Regions from separate parts of the Cytobacillus sp. GQ23 genome, predicted to be linked through region 2. Evidence: predicted binding sites of a transcription regulator. Region 2 holds the regulator's gene; each other region holds the start of a gene.
What was found. The regulator LexA, encoded in region 2, represses DNA repair genes until DNA is damaged. The targets are predictions, from matches to a motif close to CGAACATATGTTCG.
Positions count from the first base shown of each region.

Region 1: the regulator LexA is predicted to act here: its motif matches at 3,969-3,982, upstream of uvrB (excinuclease ABC subunit UvrB).
Region 3: the regulator LexA is predicted to act here: its motif matches at 2,673-2,686, upstream of AC6CHU_RS14070 (YhjD family protein).

Region 1 covers NZ_JCAXER010000010.1:143,282-149,409, forward strand. The annotation lists gene AC6CHU_RS10625 (methionine ABC transporter ATP-binding protein) at 1-213, shown strand, start outside; gene AC6CHU_RS10630 (methionine ABC transporter permease) at 203-853, shown strand; gene AC6CHU_RS10635 (MetQ/NlpA family ABC transporter substrate-binding protein) at 872-1,699, shown strand; gene AC6CHU_RS10640 (M20 family metallopeptidase) at 1,724-2,932, shown strand; gene AC6CHU_RS10645 (alpha/beta-type small acid-soluble spore protein) at 3,089-3,364, opposite strand; gene AC6CHU_RS10650 (DUF2198 family protein) at 3,515-3,748, shown strand; gene uvrB (excinuclease ABC subunit UvrB) at 4,141-6,120, shown strand; gene uvrA (excinuclease ABC subunit UvrA) at 6,128-6,128, shown strand, end outside.
Region 2 covers NZ_JCAXER010000007.1:44,947-51,074, forward strand. The annotation lists gene AC6CHU_RS07595 (glycoside hydrolase family 183 protein) at 1-74, opposite strand, end outside; gene AC6CHU_RS07600 (LacI family DNA-binding transcriptional regulator) at 254-1,366, shown strand; gene AC6CHU_RS07605 (DUF4257 domain-containing protein) at 1,591-1,875, opposite strand; gene lexA (transcriptional repressor LexA) at 2,161-2,784, opposite strand; gene yneA (cell division suppressor protein YneA) at 2,942-3,274, shown strand; gene AC6CHU_RS07620 (YneB family resolvase-like protein) at 3,284-3,931, shown strand; gene AC6CHU_RS07625 (DUF896 domain-containing protein) at 4,075-4,308, shown strand; gene tkt (transketolase) at 4,530-6,128, shown strand, end outside.
Region 3 covers NZ_JCAXER010000015.1:92,111-98,238, forward strand. The annotation lists gene AC6CHU_RS14050 (M48 family metallopeptidase) at 1-398, shown strand, start outside; gene AC6CHU_RS14055 (Type 1 glutamine amidotransferase-like domain-containing protein) at 437-1,081, opposite strand; gene AC6CHU_RS14060 (IDEAL domain-containing protein) at 1,144-1,380, opposite strand; gene AC6CHU_RS14065 (competence protein ComK) at 1,581-2,135, shown strand; gene AC6CHU_RS14070 (YhjD family protein) at 2,241-2,630, opposite strand; gene AC6CHU_RS14075 (S9 family peptidase) at 2,860-4,848, shown strand; gene AC6CHU_RS14080 (LCP family protein) at 5,131-6,060, shown strand.

The sequences.
Region 1 (6,128 bases), on a different contig from region 2:
AATTCTGCCGGCCAGCCGCTGCTTTCACAGGTTGCTAAAAAGTTTAATATTGACTTCAACGTTCTGTTTGGAAATATTACAGAACTGCAGGGAACCCCGTTTGGCAATCTCATTGTCGAATTCCAGGGGCAGGACAGTGAAATCAGAAGGGCGATTCAGTACATCAGCCAGGAAAAAGTTTCAATAAAGGAAGTGACTGCACGTGCTAGTTAACCAGGAAAAAATCATTGAAGCCTTAATCGAAACGGTCCAAATGGTGGCATTTTCACTGCTGTTTTCAGCTCTTATCGGACTCCCGCTTGGCATATTGCTTGTTGTGACCAGGAAAGGGCATCTGCTGGAAAACACCGTTGTTTTTAACATCATAAACAGCATTATTAATATTTTTAGATCAGTTCCTTTCATCATTTTAATGGTAGCCATTATCCCAATTACCCGGATGATTGTCGGAACATCGATTGGAACCGCCGCAGCCGTAGTGCCTCTTGTCTTTTATGCAGGACCCTACATTGCGAGATTAATAGAAAATTCATTGCTCGAGGTGGATCCAGGCGTCATTGAAGCGGCAGAAGCAATGGGAGCGACACCAGGACAGATCATTTTAAAATTCCTGATTCCTGAAGCACTTAGTTCGCTGGTATTGGGCTTTACCATTGCGACAATTGGTCTGGTAGGAGCATCTGCCATGGCTGGGGCAGTTGGAGGAGGCGGCCTTGGTGACCTTGCCATTACATACGGCTATCAGCGATTCGATACAACCGTCATGCTGATTACTGTTGCAATCTTAGTGGTCATGGTTCAGGGCCTTCAGTCATTCGGAAATCTCTTATCCAAAAAAATCAGAAGAAGATAACATAGGGGGAAATACATCATGAACAAACTATTTATATCATTCATTATTTTAGCATTGGCTGTCTTTACTGCCGCATGCTCAAGTACTACAGGCGGAGAAGAAACAAAGAAAGTTAAATTGGGTGTCAGCGGATCAGATACACGCATTTGGGATTTTATTGCTGAGAAGGCTGAAAAAGAAGGCATTGAAATTGAGGTTGTGACATTCTCTGATTATGTACAGCCAAACGTTGCCCTTGCCGAAGGTGATCTAGATGTAAATGCATTCCAGACAGTCGCTTATTTTGACACTTTTATTAAAGAGCATAATATGGATCTTTCACCGATCGCGACAACTGTTTTAGCACCAATGGGCCTTTATTCGGAAAAAGTAAAATCAGTCGAAGACATTCCGGAAGGCGGCAAAATTGCCATTCCAAATGATGCTTCAAATGGGGGAAGAGCGCTTCTGTTACTGGAGGAAGCCGGCCTGATCAAACTATCCGAGGACTATGATGGAAATCTTGATCTGAATAAAATCGTTGAAAATCCAAAGAACCTTGAATTTGTAGAAATGGTCTCAGCGCAGACACCTCGTGCTCTTCCAGATGTCTCTGCTTCAGTCGTTAATAACGGAATTGCCGTAGACGCAGGCATGAACCCAACTAAGGATTCTGTTTTTATTGAAAGCGAAACCGCTACGCCGTACGTAAATATCATTGCTGTCAGAACAGAAGACAAAGATAACAAAACGCTTAAGAGAATTGCTGAACTTTACCAGGAAGATGATGTAGCTGATTTCATCACAAAAGAATATGACGGAAGCATGATTCCGACTTTCATTCCATTAAGTGATATTGGCTGGTAATTAATATACAAAGGAGGAACAATGATGACGGCACCTGTAAAAGCATTAGTTGAACTGAAAGAAGCAATCAAGAAAAATGTTGAGGATAATAAAGAACTTTATCTTTCCGCGAGCCATCAGATTCATGCGAATCCGGAAATAGGGAATGAGGAGTTTTTTGCCTCTGGCTTGCTAGCGGGCATCCTTGAGAAGGAAGGGTTTGAAGTAGATCGGGCAGCAGCCGGGCATGAAACTGCTTTCCTGGCCCGAAAGAAATCCGTTAAACCGGGACCGTCCATTGCTTTCCTTGCAGAATATGATGCCCTTCCCGGATTGGGCCATGGGTGCGGCCATAATATTATTGGCACGACAAGTGCAGCAGCAGCCATTGCGTTAAGCAAGGTTATTGATGATACGGGAGGAGAAGCAGTCGTATTGGGGACCCCCGCAGAAGAAGGCGGGCCAAATGGGAGTGCCAAAGGCAGCTTTGTGAAACATGGCTTGCTTGAAGGCATTGATGCGGCTCTTATGGTTCATCCCTCAAACCATACCCGCCTGACCAGTTCATCACTGGCAGTTGATCCGCTTGACTTCGAGTTTATCGGCAAGCCTGCCCATGCAGCAGCTTCACCGGAGGAAGGAATAAATGCACTGGATGCGGTTATTCAGCTTTTTAACGGAATCAATGCCCTCCGACAGCAATTAAAGGATGATGTGCGTATCCATGGAATAATTACTCACGGCGGAGATGCGCCGAATATTATCCCTGAATATGCAAAAGCCCGATTCTTTATTCGTGCTTCCACCAGAACGAGTTTAAATGAGGTAACTAGAAAGGTGAAAGCTGTCGCGGAAGGTGCCGCCCTGGCAGCAGGAGCAAAGCTGAATGTTATTGCTTTTCAAAATGAAGTAGATAACCTCCTGTTAAACAAGACATATGACCAGGTGTTTAAAGAAGTGATAGAGGACTTGGGAGAAAAGGTTGTAGAAGGGGACAGAGATGGAATCGGTTCTACGGATGCCGGCAATATCAGTCAGGTGGTGCCAACCATTCACCCTTATATCAAAATCGGTGCTGATGATCTCGTTGCCCATACTGTTCCATTCCGGGAAGCAGCAGCATCTGCAAAAGGAGACGAAGCGCTGGTAACCGGAGCAAAAGGGCTTGCACTCACTGCCTTACAGCTGATAACGAAACCGGATTTGCTTAAAGCCATTAAACAGGAATTTCTGGAGCGGAAAACGGCTGAATAGAAATAAAAGCTATCCTTTTGCGGGATAGCTTTTCCTCATTTTTGTGAGTGTTTTCCTCTCACTGGTGGGTGTTTCCCTGATTTGCTGAGTTTTTTCCTTTAATTAAGTATTAAGTTTCCGAAAATTCATTATTCTTTTCCCGAAGTTCACATATAACTACTGTTCCTTCATCCGTTCCTTTGCCATCCGGATAAGCTCCTTCACCATACTGCCGCCAATCTTTCCCCCGACTGTTCCTGCCTGTTTGGATGTAAGCCTTCCATTGTAACCTTGCTTCAAAGGTACACCTGCCTCCTCAGCAATTTCATATTTCACAGCATCAGGATTTTCCTTGTCAACATGATACCCCTGGTTTGCCATTACCTGATTTTTCAGCTGATCTAATGCGCCTCTTGATTCCGGTACTATCGGGCGTCTTTTTCTTCTGGCCATGATTCATTCCTCCATAAAATGTTCTTCTTCTTATTATGTAAAAGTACGCTTGGAATAACCCTGAAAAAACTTGTACAACCTCCTGTGAACAGCTATTCTAATGGTAGAAACCTTGAAATTTTGTGAAAAACCAAAAGAAGGTGTTTAAAAATGGCATTAAAATACTTGTCAGCTCTCTTGCTTCCTGGACTGCTGGTATTGTTTTTTACGAGAGTCAGCTATAATCGTGTAATTGGGCTGGTGCTGACAGTGGGGCTTATTGCTGCTTCTGTATATAAAGGCTATACCAATTCATTTGCCTTAATTGTTATAGACGCATTTTCGCTGACGGTTGGTTTTTGGTATGCCCAAAAATTAAAGCAAATAAAGCCAAGTGCTGAATAAATTTTGCAGAACCTGTCGAAAAAAACTATCGACAGGTTTTTATTTAATGATTTATTAGCTATTTTTTAGGCATACGTCCTATCAGCTTTTAATTGAGTTCAATCAAACGTTTGATTAAACTCAAGGCAGTCAATCAAACGTTTGATTAACCATTCTTCGACAATCCCCTCGATAATTCGGCATATTTCCCAAGCAATAATTACTCAGTAAAATAAAAAAACGAATATCCGTTCGCATATTATTGGTTTGTTTTAGGCTCTTTGTGGTAGAATGATGATAGGAGTTTTGAGTAAAAAACTGACAAATCAGCGTGCATCCCGGATCTTAAATTATTTCAATGCTGGTTTGTGTTTACTATATAGATAAAAGTAATTTGAACGGGAGGCTTTTAGGTGAAGGATCAATTTGAATTAGTTTCAAAATATTCCCCTCAGGGCGACCAGCCTGGGGCCATCAAAAAAATTGTGGAGGGAATCAATTCCGGCAAGAAGCACCAGACACTTCTGGGTGCAACAGGAACGGGTAAGACCTTCACAATTTCGAATGTTATAAAAGAAGTAAATAAGCCTACGCTTGTTATTGCCCATAATAAAACACTCGCAGGGCAGCTATACAGTGAGTTCAAGGACTTTTTTCCGAACAATGCGGTTGAGTATTTTGTCAGCTATTATGACTACTATCAGCCTGAGGCTTATGTGCCTTCTACAGATACCTTTATTGAAAAGGATGCAAGCATCAATGATGAAATTGATAAGCTCCGCCACTCGGCTACTTCTTCATTATTTGAGCGAAAAGATGTCATCATTATTGCCAGTGTCTCCTGCATTTATGGTTTGGGTTCTCCTGAAGAATACCGTGAAATGGTGCTGTCCCTAAGAACCGGCATGGAGATTGAGAGGAATCAGCTTCTTCACAGGCTCGTTGACATCCAATACGAGCGCAATGATATCGATTTCCAGCGCGGCACCTTCCGTGTACGCGGAGATGTTGTCGAGATTTTCCCGGCATCAAGGGATGAACACTGTATCCGTGTGGAATTTTTCGGAGATGAGATAGACCGGATCCGTGAAGTGGATGCCCTTACCGGAGAGATTATGGGTGAACGTGAGCATGTTGCGATTTTCCCGGCATCCCACTTCGTTACGCGTGAAGAAAAAATGCGGATCGCCATCCAAAACATTGAAAAAGAGCTGGAAGTGCGCCTTGCTGAATTAAGGGAAAACGATAAGCTGCTTGAAGCCCAGCGCCTCGAGCAGCGGACCCGCTATGACCTTGAGATGATGAGGGAGATGGGCTTTTGTTCCGGCATTGAAAACTATTCCCGCCACCTTACATTAAGACCGCCTGGGTCAACACCTTATACCCTTCTGGATTATTTTCCGGAAGACTTTTTAATTGTCATAGATGAGTCGCACGTAACTCTGCCGCAAATCCGCGGGATGTTCAATGGTGACCAGGCAAGAAAATCCGTGCTTGTGGACCATGGTTTCCGTTTGCCATCAGCTATGGATAACAGGCCACTTACGTTTACCGAATTTGAAAAGCATGTGAAGCAGGCTGTCTTTGTTTCGGCAACTCCTGGTCCTTATGAGCTTGAGCATACTCCAGAAATGGTTGAGCAGATTATCCGCCCTACCGGTTTGCTTGATCCTACAATTGATGTCCGGCCAATCGAAGGTCAAATTGATGACCTTATTGGTGAAATTCAGGATCGCATTCAGAAAAATGAACGTGTACTTGTCACGACATTAACAAAGAAAATGTCTGAGGACTTGACAGACTACTTAAAAGAAATCGGCATTAAAGTGCAGTATCTGCACTCAGAAGTGAAGACTCTCGAGCGGATTGAAATTATCCGCGAACTGCGTCTAGGCAAGTACGATGTGTTAGTCGGCATTAATCTTCTGAGGGAGGGACTTGATATACCTGAAGTTTCTCTCGTTACCATACTCGATGCTGATAAAGAAGGCTTCCTCCGTTCGGAACGTTCACTCATCCAGACGATAGGGCGTGCAGCACGTAATGCAAACGGCCATGTCATCATGTATGCAGACCGGATAACGGACAGCATGGAAAAAGCCATCAGTGAGACGAAGCGCCGCCGCTCTATTCAGGAAGATTACAATGAAAAGCATGGCATCACGCCAATGACTATACAGAAGGATATACGCGATTCAATCCGTGCAACCCACGCGGCAGAAGAGCAGGAAGAATACCAGCCGTCAGCAAAGCTCGGCAAGCTGAACAAGAAAGAGCGCGAGAAGCTGATCGGCGATATGGAAAAAGAAATGAAGGAAGCGGCCAAATCCCTCAATTTCGAAAGGGCTGCAGAGCTTCGTGATTTAATATTAGAGCTAAAAGCGGAAGGATGACGTAAAAA
Region 2 (6,128 bases):
AAATTGAGGAAAGAAGTACCTAATAGAACTGCACTAGTAAGTATTATAGATGCGCCTTTCAATTTAGTTTTCAACCAATCCACTCCTTTTTTTATATGACTGCGTTGGTTTTACCGGTAAAGTAGATTAACAAAAAATAAATAACGATTACTTTAACGGTAAAGTAACAATTTTAGTTTACCATAAATATATGTTATGCTCAATTAAATTCTGAATTTTTAAAAAACATAAGTGGTATTAACTTCAAATAAAATTGTCAAGCATTGCTAGATATAATACAATTATTCTTAAATGGCATCAATGGTCGGAGGGGAGTTCCATCAAGAAGCGTGTAAAATTAGAAGATATTGCAAAAATTGCTGGTGTGTCAAAAATGACCGTTTCCTTAGCCCTTAGAGGTGATAAATCGATCAGTGCCAGCACGGCTAATAAAATTAAAGATATAGCTGCTGAATTGGGATATATACCCAATCGTATGGCTCAGGGGCTAAATAGCGGCCGTTCACATATTATCGGCCTTCTAATAGGCGGTTATTTACATGATGATTACCAAAATCAGTTTCTTAAAGGGGCGATTCCCTATGCAATGGAAAGGGGCTATACAATCTCCATTGGCCCTGCAGAATGTGATAGCAAGGTAGAGAAGTCTCTTATTGAAAAATACAGGCATATGATGGTAGATGGATTTCTTGCTTTTCATTGCAATGAAGTGGAGACGTATAAACGCCTGCAAAAATCAAACATTCCATTTGTATTATATACAAAGTATTTCAAGGAATTAGAGGCTGATCATGTGGTTTGTGATGACCTTGCCGGCGGCTATAAAATGACCAAGCACTTAATTGAACTGGGGCATAAGAAAATTGCATTTGTATTCGATAAGCATTTAGAGTCGTCCTCAGAAGTTGTGAATAGAATGCAAGGTTATAAAAATGCTTTAAAAGAAAATGGATTGCCTATTGAAGAGCATTTATTCGTTCCTTTTAATTTAGCGAACTATAATCATACGGATTCCAAAACAGTTATGGCTGAGAATCCGCAGCTATTAGAGTGCTTAAAACAAACCAATCGTCCGACAGCATTATTTGTCTGTAATGATATTACGGCATCCTTTGTCTATGTGATTGTCAAAAAATTAGGTCTTTCTATCCCGCATGATATTTCCATAAGCGGCTATGAAGGTGTTTACTTAGGGTCCATAATAGATCCGCCGCTTACCACGATTTCTACTCCCATTATTGAAATGGGGAGAAAGGCATGTGAAATATTAATTGATAAGATTGAAGGGAAAGTTCCATTATCTGAGAGAAAGAAAATTCAGCTAGAACCAAGTTTGTTAGTAAGAGAATCGACAATGGCCAGATAAATAGCCTTCAACATTATTGAGTACCTTACAGTTGACCGAGCTTGCTGTGCTCTTCATTCAAGAAAACGTGACTTTTTTGAATGAAGAGTCTAAGCTTTTTTCATATTGTTATCCATACAAAAATGACTTTGAAAGTTAGGGAACTTAAGATTCCGCAAGTGAGCACATAAAAAACCCCGCTCAGCGATGAACGAGGTTTTTCTAGAAATATCGTCTGCATCTCTCTATTCTTTATGTCTTATTTTTAAGAAATCGAGACATGTCAGCAGTGCATCTCCTCCAAATCCTGCAATCACTGCCAGGAGAACTACCTTTAAGGCAGAGTCAGGATCTGAAGAAACGACCAAAAAAACAGCCGCTAAAGCCCCCATGATTACCTCTTCAAAGACCCCCAGATAGATGAATTTTTTTGTCCTTCTGGGTTTAACCATTTTGCCTTCTTTCCGAATATGTCCAACGACACCAACCAGCCCACCAATCAACAAAGCGAAGGTAATGTTCAAAAACATTTTTTCTTCACACTCCTAAAGTCGAGATTTTTTGAAAAGCGACCTTAGGTTGATTCTCGGTGTATTACCATTATATAGAAAATGAATATAAAATAATATGCATAAAAATACCGAATTTTCTGAATGATAAATTAGTCATACATGACTGTAACCTTATGCTAAAAGAAAAGTATCAGTTACTTTCGTACCGTTTTGCTGATAGTACCAGGTAATAGGAACTGATATCCTTCTTGAAATTGGAAAAAAACAAAAAGCAGGCTGAGGTGCCTGCTTTTTAACAATCTATCAATGCATATGACGGTATACGCCTATCACTTTCCCAAGAATAGAAACATTGCGGAGAATAATCGGTTCCATTGTGGAGTTTTCTGGCTGTAGACGAATAAAGTCTTTTTCTTTAAAGAATCTCTTAACAGTTGCTTCGTCTTCCTCTGTCATGGCAACTACGATATCTCCATTATTGGCAGTGCTCTGCTGTTTTACGATTACATAGTCTCCATCAAGGATCCCTGCTTCAATCATACTTTCTCCCATGATTTCAAGCATGAATACATGCTCGTCAGCAGGTGCCATTCTTTCCGGAAGCGGAAAATATTCTTCAACATTTTCAATTGCCGTTATCGGCTGCCCTGCGGTTACTTTACCAACGATCGGAACATTGACTGCACTGATCTTGGGGATATTTGAAGCTTCGTCCATATCTAAAATCTCAATGGCGCGCGGTTTAGTAGGGTCTCTGCGGATCAGCCCTTTGCTTTCAAGCCTGGCGAGATGACCGTGAACAGTTGAGCTTGAAGCCAGGCCGACTGCTTCCCCAATTTCCCTTACAGAAGGAGGATATCCTCTCAACTTAACTTCTTCTTTAATAAACTCCAATATATCTTGCTGCCTTTTTGATAGTTTCACCATCTTTACGCACCTCGTATGTGTTTTTGTTGTCTCAATTATAGCATCAATTACCATATGATACAAACATAAGTTCGAATTTTTATTGACACAAAACAAACGTTCGGTCTATAATAAAAACATCAAATGCGAACATATATTCTCTTGAGGGTGGTTAATTATGCTGAACAAATTGTGGAAATCATATTCTTATGCTATTATTCTCTTCGTTTTGAGCTTGGCGGCATCGCTTATAATGCTCATACAGATAGAAGCACCTGATACGGAAAAGTTTGTGAAAGTCACTGTTGCAGAAGGGGATTCATTATGGAAGATTGCTGAAAATTTTTCTGCCGAGCATTCAATGTCAACAGATCAATTTATTAATTGGGTTGAACAAAATAATGGGATAGCGGCAGGAAGGATTTTTCCGGGTGATGAAATTGTCATTCCAGTAAAAGCTCTGGATGACCAGCCATATAAAGAGCTTGCCAGCTCAGACCTTAACGAATAAGGAGAAGTTATGAAAGCAATTATTTACTGCAGAGTTAGTACAACAAAGGAAACTCAGGAAACGTCCCTTTCTAGGCAGGAAGAAGAGCTTTTGAACCTGGCGGGAAAAAATGGCTTTGAAGTAGTCAAGGTCATCCGCGAACAGGCAAGCGGATACGATCTTGAAAGGGACGGTATATTGGAGCTTTTAGACTTAATTAAAAACAAGGAGATAAAGGTGGTCCTCATCCAGGATGAAACCAGGCTGGGGAGGGGGAATGCCAAAATTGCGATCCTCCATTGTATTTTAAAAGAAGAAGTCCAGTTATACAGCATCTCGAATAATGGCAAACTGGAGCTTTCAGAATCAGATTCGATGGTCCTGAGCATAGTAGGAATGGTAGAGGAGTATCAGAGAAAGCTGCATAACATCAAAATTAGACGCGGCATGCAGCGGGCTGTTGATAAAGGGTACAGGCCCGAGAAAAACCTAAGTAATCAGGGAGCAAGTGGCGGCAGGGAAAGAATAGAGGTGCCGATAGAGGAAATTATCCGGCTGAGGAAAAACGAGTTAACATTTGCCGAGATTGCTGCGACATTAAGGGGATTCGGCTATAATATTTCCAAAGCAACTGTCCACAGAAGGTATAAAGAATATATTGATTCACTTTCAGAGTAGAGCACTTTTCTTGTCAAAAGTGCTCATTTTTAGTATGATGGCATTTGAGTTTCAGTATTGTTCCATAACTGAAGCTGCTGTATAATAAAAACTTCCATCAGATTATTCAAAGGTAAACTTTTGATATAAAGGAGTTTTAATAAATGCTGCCTAAACAAAAACTTGCCCGAATTAATGAATTGGCAAAGAAGGCCAAGGAATCCGGACTGACTGAAGCAGAAGCGAAAGAACAGACCTCGCTGCGCAAAGAGTATTTGGAGACTTTCCGCTCAGGCATGTTAAACACGCTGAAAGGCGTTACAATCGTTGATCCGAAAGGGAATGATGTAACACCGAAAAAGCTGAAGGAATTCCAAAATAAAAATCGCCTTCACTAATAATATAATTGCAAGGGATACACTGTGCTGTATTCCTTCTTTTAATAGAGGAGATGGTATTACTGCCTGTCTCCGCTTTTTTTACATATGCCGGGTGTTTTTGTGTCAATATAGTAACAAACCGGCTTTTTGTCCTTTACCTAACCCTATTGGTTGTGAAAATAAGGGACACCCGATAATATTATAAGAGTGAAGAATTTCTACTCGAAAGGATGTATTGAATGTTTAATCACACAGATGAACTATCCATCAGTTCCATTCGTACTTTATCAATTGACGCCATTGAAAAGGCAAATTCCGGCCATCCGGGCATGCCAATGGGAGCTGCTCCAATGGCTTATACTCTTTGGACGCGCTTTATGAACCACAATCCAAAAAATCCGGACTGGTTCAACCGTGATCGTTTTGTCCTTTCTGCAGGACATGGCTCTATGCTTTTATACAGCCTTCTTCATCTTTCCGGCTATGATGTATCCATGGATGATATTAAAGAGTTCAGACAGTGGGGAAGCAAGACTCCCGGTCACCCTGAATACGGCCATACTCCTGGTGTTGACGCAACTACAGGCCCATTAGGACAAGGTATTGCTATGGCTGTCGGTATGGCAATGGCTGAACGCCACCTTGCTGCTACATACAATAAAGACAACTTCAATGTTGTTGATCATTATACATACAGCATTTGCGGTGACGGAGATCTTATGGAAGGCGTTTCGGCTGAAGCTGCTTCCCTTGCTGGACACTTGAAGCTTGGCAGGCTGGTTGTTCTTTATGATTCCAATGATATCTCACTTGATGGAGACCTTGATAAATCTTTCTCTGAAAGTGTTGAACAGCGCTTTAAATCATACGGATGGCAGTATATCCGCGTAGAAGACGGAAATGACCTCCACGAAATAGCAAAAGCTATTGAAGAAGCAAAGCAGGACGAAAACCGTCCGACAATGATTGAAGTAAAAACAGTCATTGGCTACGGTTCTCCAAACAAATCAGGAAAATCTGATGTTCACGGCGCTCCTCTTGGTGCTGATGAATTGAAATTAACTAAAGAAGCTTACAAATGGACATTTGAAGAAGACTTCCATGTTCCACAGGAAGTATATGATCACTTTAATATGCAAGTTGTTGAAAACGGTGCGAAAAAGCAGCAGGAATGGGAAGACCTTTTTGCTCAATACAAAGAATCACATCCTGAGTTAGGAAAACAGCTGGAGCAGGCAATTAATGGTGAGCTTACTGAAGGCTGGGATAAAGACATCCCTGTTTATGAAGAAGGTAAGAGCCTTGCCAGCCGCGCTTCTTCCGGAGAAGTGCTAAATGCTATCGCTCAGAACCTGCCTTCTTTCTTCGGCGGATCTGCTGACCTTGCAGGATCAAATAAAACAATGATTAAAGGAACTGGTGACTTTACGGCTGAATCATTTGATGGCCGCAACATCTGGTTCGGAGTACGTGAATTTGCTATGGGAGCTGCCTTAAATGGAATGGCGCTTCACGGCGGATTAAAGGTATTCGGCGGAACATTCTTCGTGTTCTCTGATTACCTTCGCCCGGCAATTCGTCTGGCTGCTCTTATGAACCTGCCTGTAACATATGTATTTACCCATGACAGTATCGCTGTCGGTGAAGACGGCCCTACGCATGAGCCTGTAGAACAGCTTGCCGCATTGCGTGCAATGCCAAACCTTTCTGTTGTCCGTCCTGCTGATGGCAATGAAACAGCAGCAGCCTGGAAAACAGCAATTGAATCAACAAATAAGCCAACTGCATTAGTATTGACTCGTCAAAACCTGCCTACATTAAAAGGGACGGATTCAGCG
Region 3 (6,128 bases), on a different contig from region 2:
CATTGCTAGGACTTTATCTGACAGCCAAGTTAATGGAGAAGGCAGTTGATAAATGGGGAAGGGCCCTTAAAATTTCTGCTGTAAATGATATACGTTCCCTGCCGCTATTTCTGATGATCCTTTCAATGCTGCTCTTTATTTCAAGCCCTTTATCCAATCTTGTTTCGCGGTATCAGGAAACAAGGGCAGACCGGTATGCAATTGAAATGACAAAGGATTCAAAAGCCGCAATAGAAACATTTCAGGAGCTGACACGTGCCGGTTTAAGCCAGGTGAATCCGCCGCTTCTTGTGAAAATTTTCCGATATGGGCATCCAACGATGCTGGAGCGCATTTCTATGCTCGAAGAATTTGAAATCGAACAGAGGCAGAAGGAACGGGAGCAAACAGGGGACTGATTGCTAAACTAAAAAAGCAGGCCAAAAGGCTTGCTTTTTTAAGTTCTATTTTTATAAATATGTATGCTGCCCTCATTGTCAGCCCGAATTTCATTGTGAAAATAGATACCTGCATTATCGTCAATCCCATAACCAGTTGCGACATTGGTTTTTGATACAGCTGCCTTTAGATTTCCCCGTTCATTCCACTTTGTAAAATGGACACTTATGGCACAATCCCTGATTAACCCGAGTCCTTTCAAAAAGAGGTGCTGTCTTTTATATGTATCAATAGGAGGGATGATGCAATGCTCTGGGATAATGAGAGCGCCTGCCGAAAAGCCTGCTACAGGAATACCGTTCATATACATCCTTTTAATGCATTCTCCGGTTTCACTATCCACAATAAACCTTCTGTAACTTTCTGTATCACCGCCTCCAATTATGATGCCAGAACTGGATATCAATTCTTGAAGAAAGGATTCAGCCGGGTCAGCGGAAAGAGGCAAATAGCAGAAATTTTCGGCTCCATTCGGAATTAAGGCAGAAGTATACTTTTTCATATACACCTCCCAGCCTTCCCTTTCCAAAAAAAGTATAGCTATTTTGCCATCCGCACCACAGGCAAGCTTTGTAAACATCCTTCCAAACCTTTGACCGAATGGAGGACTTCCCCCCATTAAAAATAAATGCCTGCTGCTCATTTCCCGCCTTCCTCCCGAAAAAAATAAAATACCCCGCTGATTGGCGGGGGCAGACTGTCTTTTTAAGTGCCAAAACGCTTTGAAAGTTCTTTGTACTTCTTTGAATAATGCATAAATGCCGGTTTATTTCCTTCATCAATCGCCGCGTCTATCTTTTTCATCAGCTTTTCTTTTTCATTATTCAGCAGAACCTCCGAGATCAGCATATCAAGGTAAAGGTCTAATACAAAAGATTCCTTTTGGTTTTTCCTCTTAGATCCACTCATTTTCATTAATTCGGTGTATGATTTTTCCTTCATGGAAATCACCCCTGAGCTTTTTAATATTATATGGAATCACCTTTGAATATTCAACTAAATTTTTTAAATTTTTAGAAATTATTTCTCAAGACGTCATAATTGTGAACAATTTGGAAACTATTTAATTAATTAGTAATTTTTAGATAAATTGGTGGTAATATGGGAAAGTGAGCGCGAAAGAATAAAGGAGATGAGGATATATGAGCCAAAATATTCAAATAATCGATGAATATGAAATCAATCCAAATACGATGATTATTAAACCCCTTTCTTATGGGATAAAAGTTTTTTCGCAAATCTGGGAGCTTGAAGATGAAATAACTTCCCCTTTCAAGCCTTTCGAAATAATTAAAAGCAGCTGCAGCTATTTTGGATCAAGCTATGAAGGAAGAAAAGAGGGTACACGCCAATTAACTGGCTTCACCCATAAAGCTCCGATAACGATTGACCCCACCAATTACATTTACTTTTTCCCGACGGCTTCTCCATACAATCCGGAATGCATCTGGATTGCATTGGATCACATTGAATATTTCAAGCGGGCGGAAAACGCTCAAACTCAAGTGGTTTTTAAAAATAAGCAAAGCTTTATTATTCCAGTATCTTATACGACTCTTAATAACCAGGTGCTCAGAACAGCATTGCTTAAAACGACATTAATAAAAAGGATAAAAGATTCGGAGAGAAAGGCATTGTACTATGTGAATGGTTCTAAATTAATGAATGCTTCGGAGAGAAGTGGAGCCTACCAATAGAGAAGGAATTAGAACTGCAGGATAACTAAGAAGCATGCGGAATTTCATGCTTCTGTTTTCCGTGTATGTTATCTTATTTAGCTGCAGGCTCTTCTTATTACAAAATTAATTGGCCTTTAGATTTTTCCCTGATCCCGGCAAAGATCTTTTAAGGAGATAATAGGTCATTAGCTCCTGAACTTTATTGCGGATGCGGGGATTAAAATAATTATGGTGTTCCTCATATCCTTTATACAGGAACATAAACATAGTAAACGCCTCATCCCTTTTTATTTCCTGTACCTTTAACTGGTTTTTATTCATATAGCGTTTTACCTCAGAGAGTTCACTTTGAATGACCTTCATTGTTTCTTCAACCAAATCAAGATATGGCTGTTTTAGTTTAAACGGGCTTTTATTAATGACAATAGAGTCGCGGTTTAAGACCGTCAGCACCATTGGCAGATAAATTGCCTGTTCCATGATATTACGGTCTTCCTCAGGAATTCTGGTCATATTGTTTTGCTCCCCTTAATTAATAATATCCTGTCAGTTGTAAGAACAAATGTTCTTGTTTAATTTTACAAAGGAATGTTTTATCTTGCAAGAGCCTATATTTGTCGAAATACTGTTATACTTCATCATTTCCAATAATTAAAAAAAATTTCAGCATGCAGCTTATTGGCAGGGATTTTATTTCTGATGTCGAAATAAGGAGAACAGCACAGTTAGGAGGATAAAATAAATGACGCAAAAAAGGACAATTAAACCAGAAGATCTTTATCAATTAAAATCTGTAGCTGATCCGCAGCTTTCCAGGAATGGAAATGATCTGGCTTTTGTAGAGACCAGAATGCTTGAAGAAGAAAATACATATAGTTCAAATATCTTTTATATTAATACCGCTGAAAGCAATAAGCCTGTTCAGTGGACTTACGGCAAACACCGAAATCATTCACCCCGCTGGTCTCCAGATGGGGAGTTAATTGCATTTGTTTCAGACAGGGGAGGCAAGCCGCAGATTTATGTGATGAGCAAAGCAGGAGGAGAAGCCAGACAGCTGACTCATTGTGCGAATGGTGCTTCAAATCCTGTTTGGTCCCCTGATGGAAAGAAGATTGCCTTCAATCTTTCAATAAAACCGGGTGAAGACGCGGAAACAATGGAAGAAAATCAAGAAAACAAGGAAGAAATGCCAACTCCGATTGAAATCGAAAAAATGAAACACAAATCCGATGCCCAGGGCTTTTGGAACGGAAGATACAGGCAGGTTGCATTCATCGATATAGCAACTGGCGAGGTGGAGCATGTAACAGCTGGTGAACATGATTTTCAGTTGCAGGACTGGTCACCAGATGGGAAATGGATTGCTGTTTCGGCAGATTTGAGTGAAGATAAGGATTTTTCTTTTTTAAGCGATGTGTATATCATCCATCTTGACACAAAAGACATAAAAAAAATTACAGATGGAAAAGGTTATTTTGGAAGCGCGTCATGGTCACCAGATGGAAAACAAATAGGATTGTTTGGACATGAAAGGGAATACGAAAACGCAACACATACCAAAGTATGGGTTTATAATCTCGAATTTGGAGAACTTCAGTGCCTGACGGCAGAATCTGACATATTGGCCGGTGATTATGCCATCGGAGATTTCCAGCAGGGTGCAGTAACACCGGGAATTCTTTGGGCGGAGGACAGCAGAAGCTTTTATTTCCTTGCAACTGATCATGGCAATACCGTTGTTTATTATGGATCTTTAGAAGGGGAATTATATCCAGCTCTGCTGGATCAGCAGCATGTATATGGGCTGACGACAGGCGGGACTATCAATAAAGCGGTTGTAGCTATCAGCAAGCCGTCATCTCCCGGAGAGCTATTTTTACTTGATGTTCCGACAGGGGAATTGAAACAGCTGACAAGTGTCAATGAAGAATTCCTGAGCGGAGTGGAGCTGGCAGATGCAGCGCCAATTCAATTTAAATCTTCGGATGAGTGGGACCTGCATGGCTGGATCATGAAGCCTGCCGATCTGAAAGAAGGCCAAAAAGCGCCGCTTGTGCTTGAGATCCATGGCGGGCCACATGCTATGTATGCCAATTCTTATTTCCATGAATTCCAATGCCTCGCTGCAAAAGGATATGCGATACTATATATCAACCCTCGGGGGAGCCATGGATATGGTCAGCATTTTGTAGATGCTGTCAGAGGAGATTACGGGGGCAAGGATTATGAGGATATTATGGATGCTGTCGATTATGCGCTCGAAAACTTCGATTTCATCGATAAAGAACGGCTTGGCGTAACGGGAGGAAGTTATGGAGGCTTTATGACCAACTGGATTATTGGACACACCAGCCGGTTCAAAGCAGCAGTCACTCAGCGCTCCATATCCAACTGGATCAGCTTTTATGGAGTAAGCGATATCGGTTACTATTTTACTGATTGGCAAATCAAAAGTGATATGAATGATATAGAGAAATTATGGAAACATTCTCCGCTTGCTTATGCGAATGAAATAAATACACCACTCCTGATTCTGCACAGCGAAAAAGACTATCGCTGTCCAATTGAACAGGCAGAGCAATTATTTATTGCCTTAAAGCATCGGAGGAAGACAGCAAAATTTGTCCGGTTCCCTGAAGCCAATCATGAGCTTTCAAGAAGCGGAAAACCGAATTTAAGAATCAGCCGTCTGAATTACATTGCCGGCTGGTTTGATGAATATCTCTAAATTGTAACCGCAGGCCTTAGGGTCTGCGTTTTTTTAATTAATGCTGTAAAGTAACATGAAAATCGCCGATATATCAATGAAGTCAGTTTTCATACAGAAGGCAGAAACTATTAAAAATAAATTGCAAAGAATTCAATTTATCTGCAGAATATAAGGGTATGCAGGATATACCAGCAATGATATCGAAACTTTTTTATAGAAACAGCAGTCGAATAAAGGTGAGGGTATTTCCCTGCCTGCGGCCGAATTTATAATTTTACTGCATAGAAAGGACTTATACTAATGAGATCAGATAGATATGAAAAGAAGAAAAAGAAAAGAAAATGGAAATCTGTCCTCCTGATTCTGTTTCTCTTGATTGCAGGAACCCTTGGCTATTCGTATTTTCAGTTCAAGCAAGGCGTCTCCCAGACAGAAGGAGAAGCAAATATACAGGCGGAAGAGTTTGAATTTAATGGCGAAAAAGATAAATATGGCGGGACGAATATCCTGATTCTTGGAAGTGACGCAAGGGGAAAAGAGAAATCACGGGCAGATACGATCATGGTTGCTCAATATCATCCTGATAAGGGAACATATAAGCTTATTTCCTTTATGAGAGATATGTATGTGGATATACCGGGCCATGGGCAAGACAGAATAAATGCAGCACTTGCTTATGGAGGACCTGAGTTATTGAGGCAGACACTAAAGGAGAACTTTGATATAGATATTAAATATTATTCCATTGTTGACTTTGAAGGCTTTGTCCATTTAATTGATGAAGCTTTTCCAAGAGGAGTGGAAATTGACGTGGAAAAGAGAATGTCAGCTAATATAGGTGTTACTCTGGAACCAGGCCTGCAGCGGCTTGATGGAGAGCATCTCCTAGGGTACGTCAGATTCAGGCAGGATGCAGTAGGGGATTTTGGAAGAGTGGAACGCCAGCAGAAAGTTATGAAAGAAGTAGCAAGCCAGTTTACAAGCCTACAGACCATTACGAAGCTTCCAAAATTAATCGGGGTGGTAACTCCTTTTGTTAATACCAATATGAACACAGGTGATATCCTGTATATGGGAAAAGATTTCTTATCGAAGGATAACAGGAATGTAGATACTCTTCGTGTTCCTGTTGATGGGACATTTGAAAACCAGAGAATAAATGGTGCTGCGGTATTGGGCATAGATAAGGAGGCGAATAAAGCGGCAATCCATGAATTTCTGTCTAAATAAAATAGGCAAAAACATTGTTTTTGGCGGATTAGGTGTACAATATAAGGGGAAATGGTAAAACTAGGGGA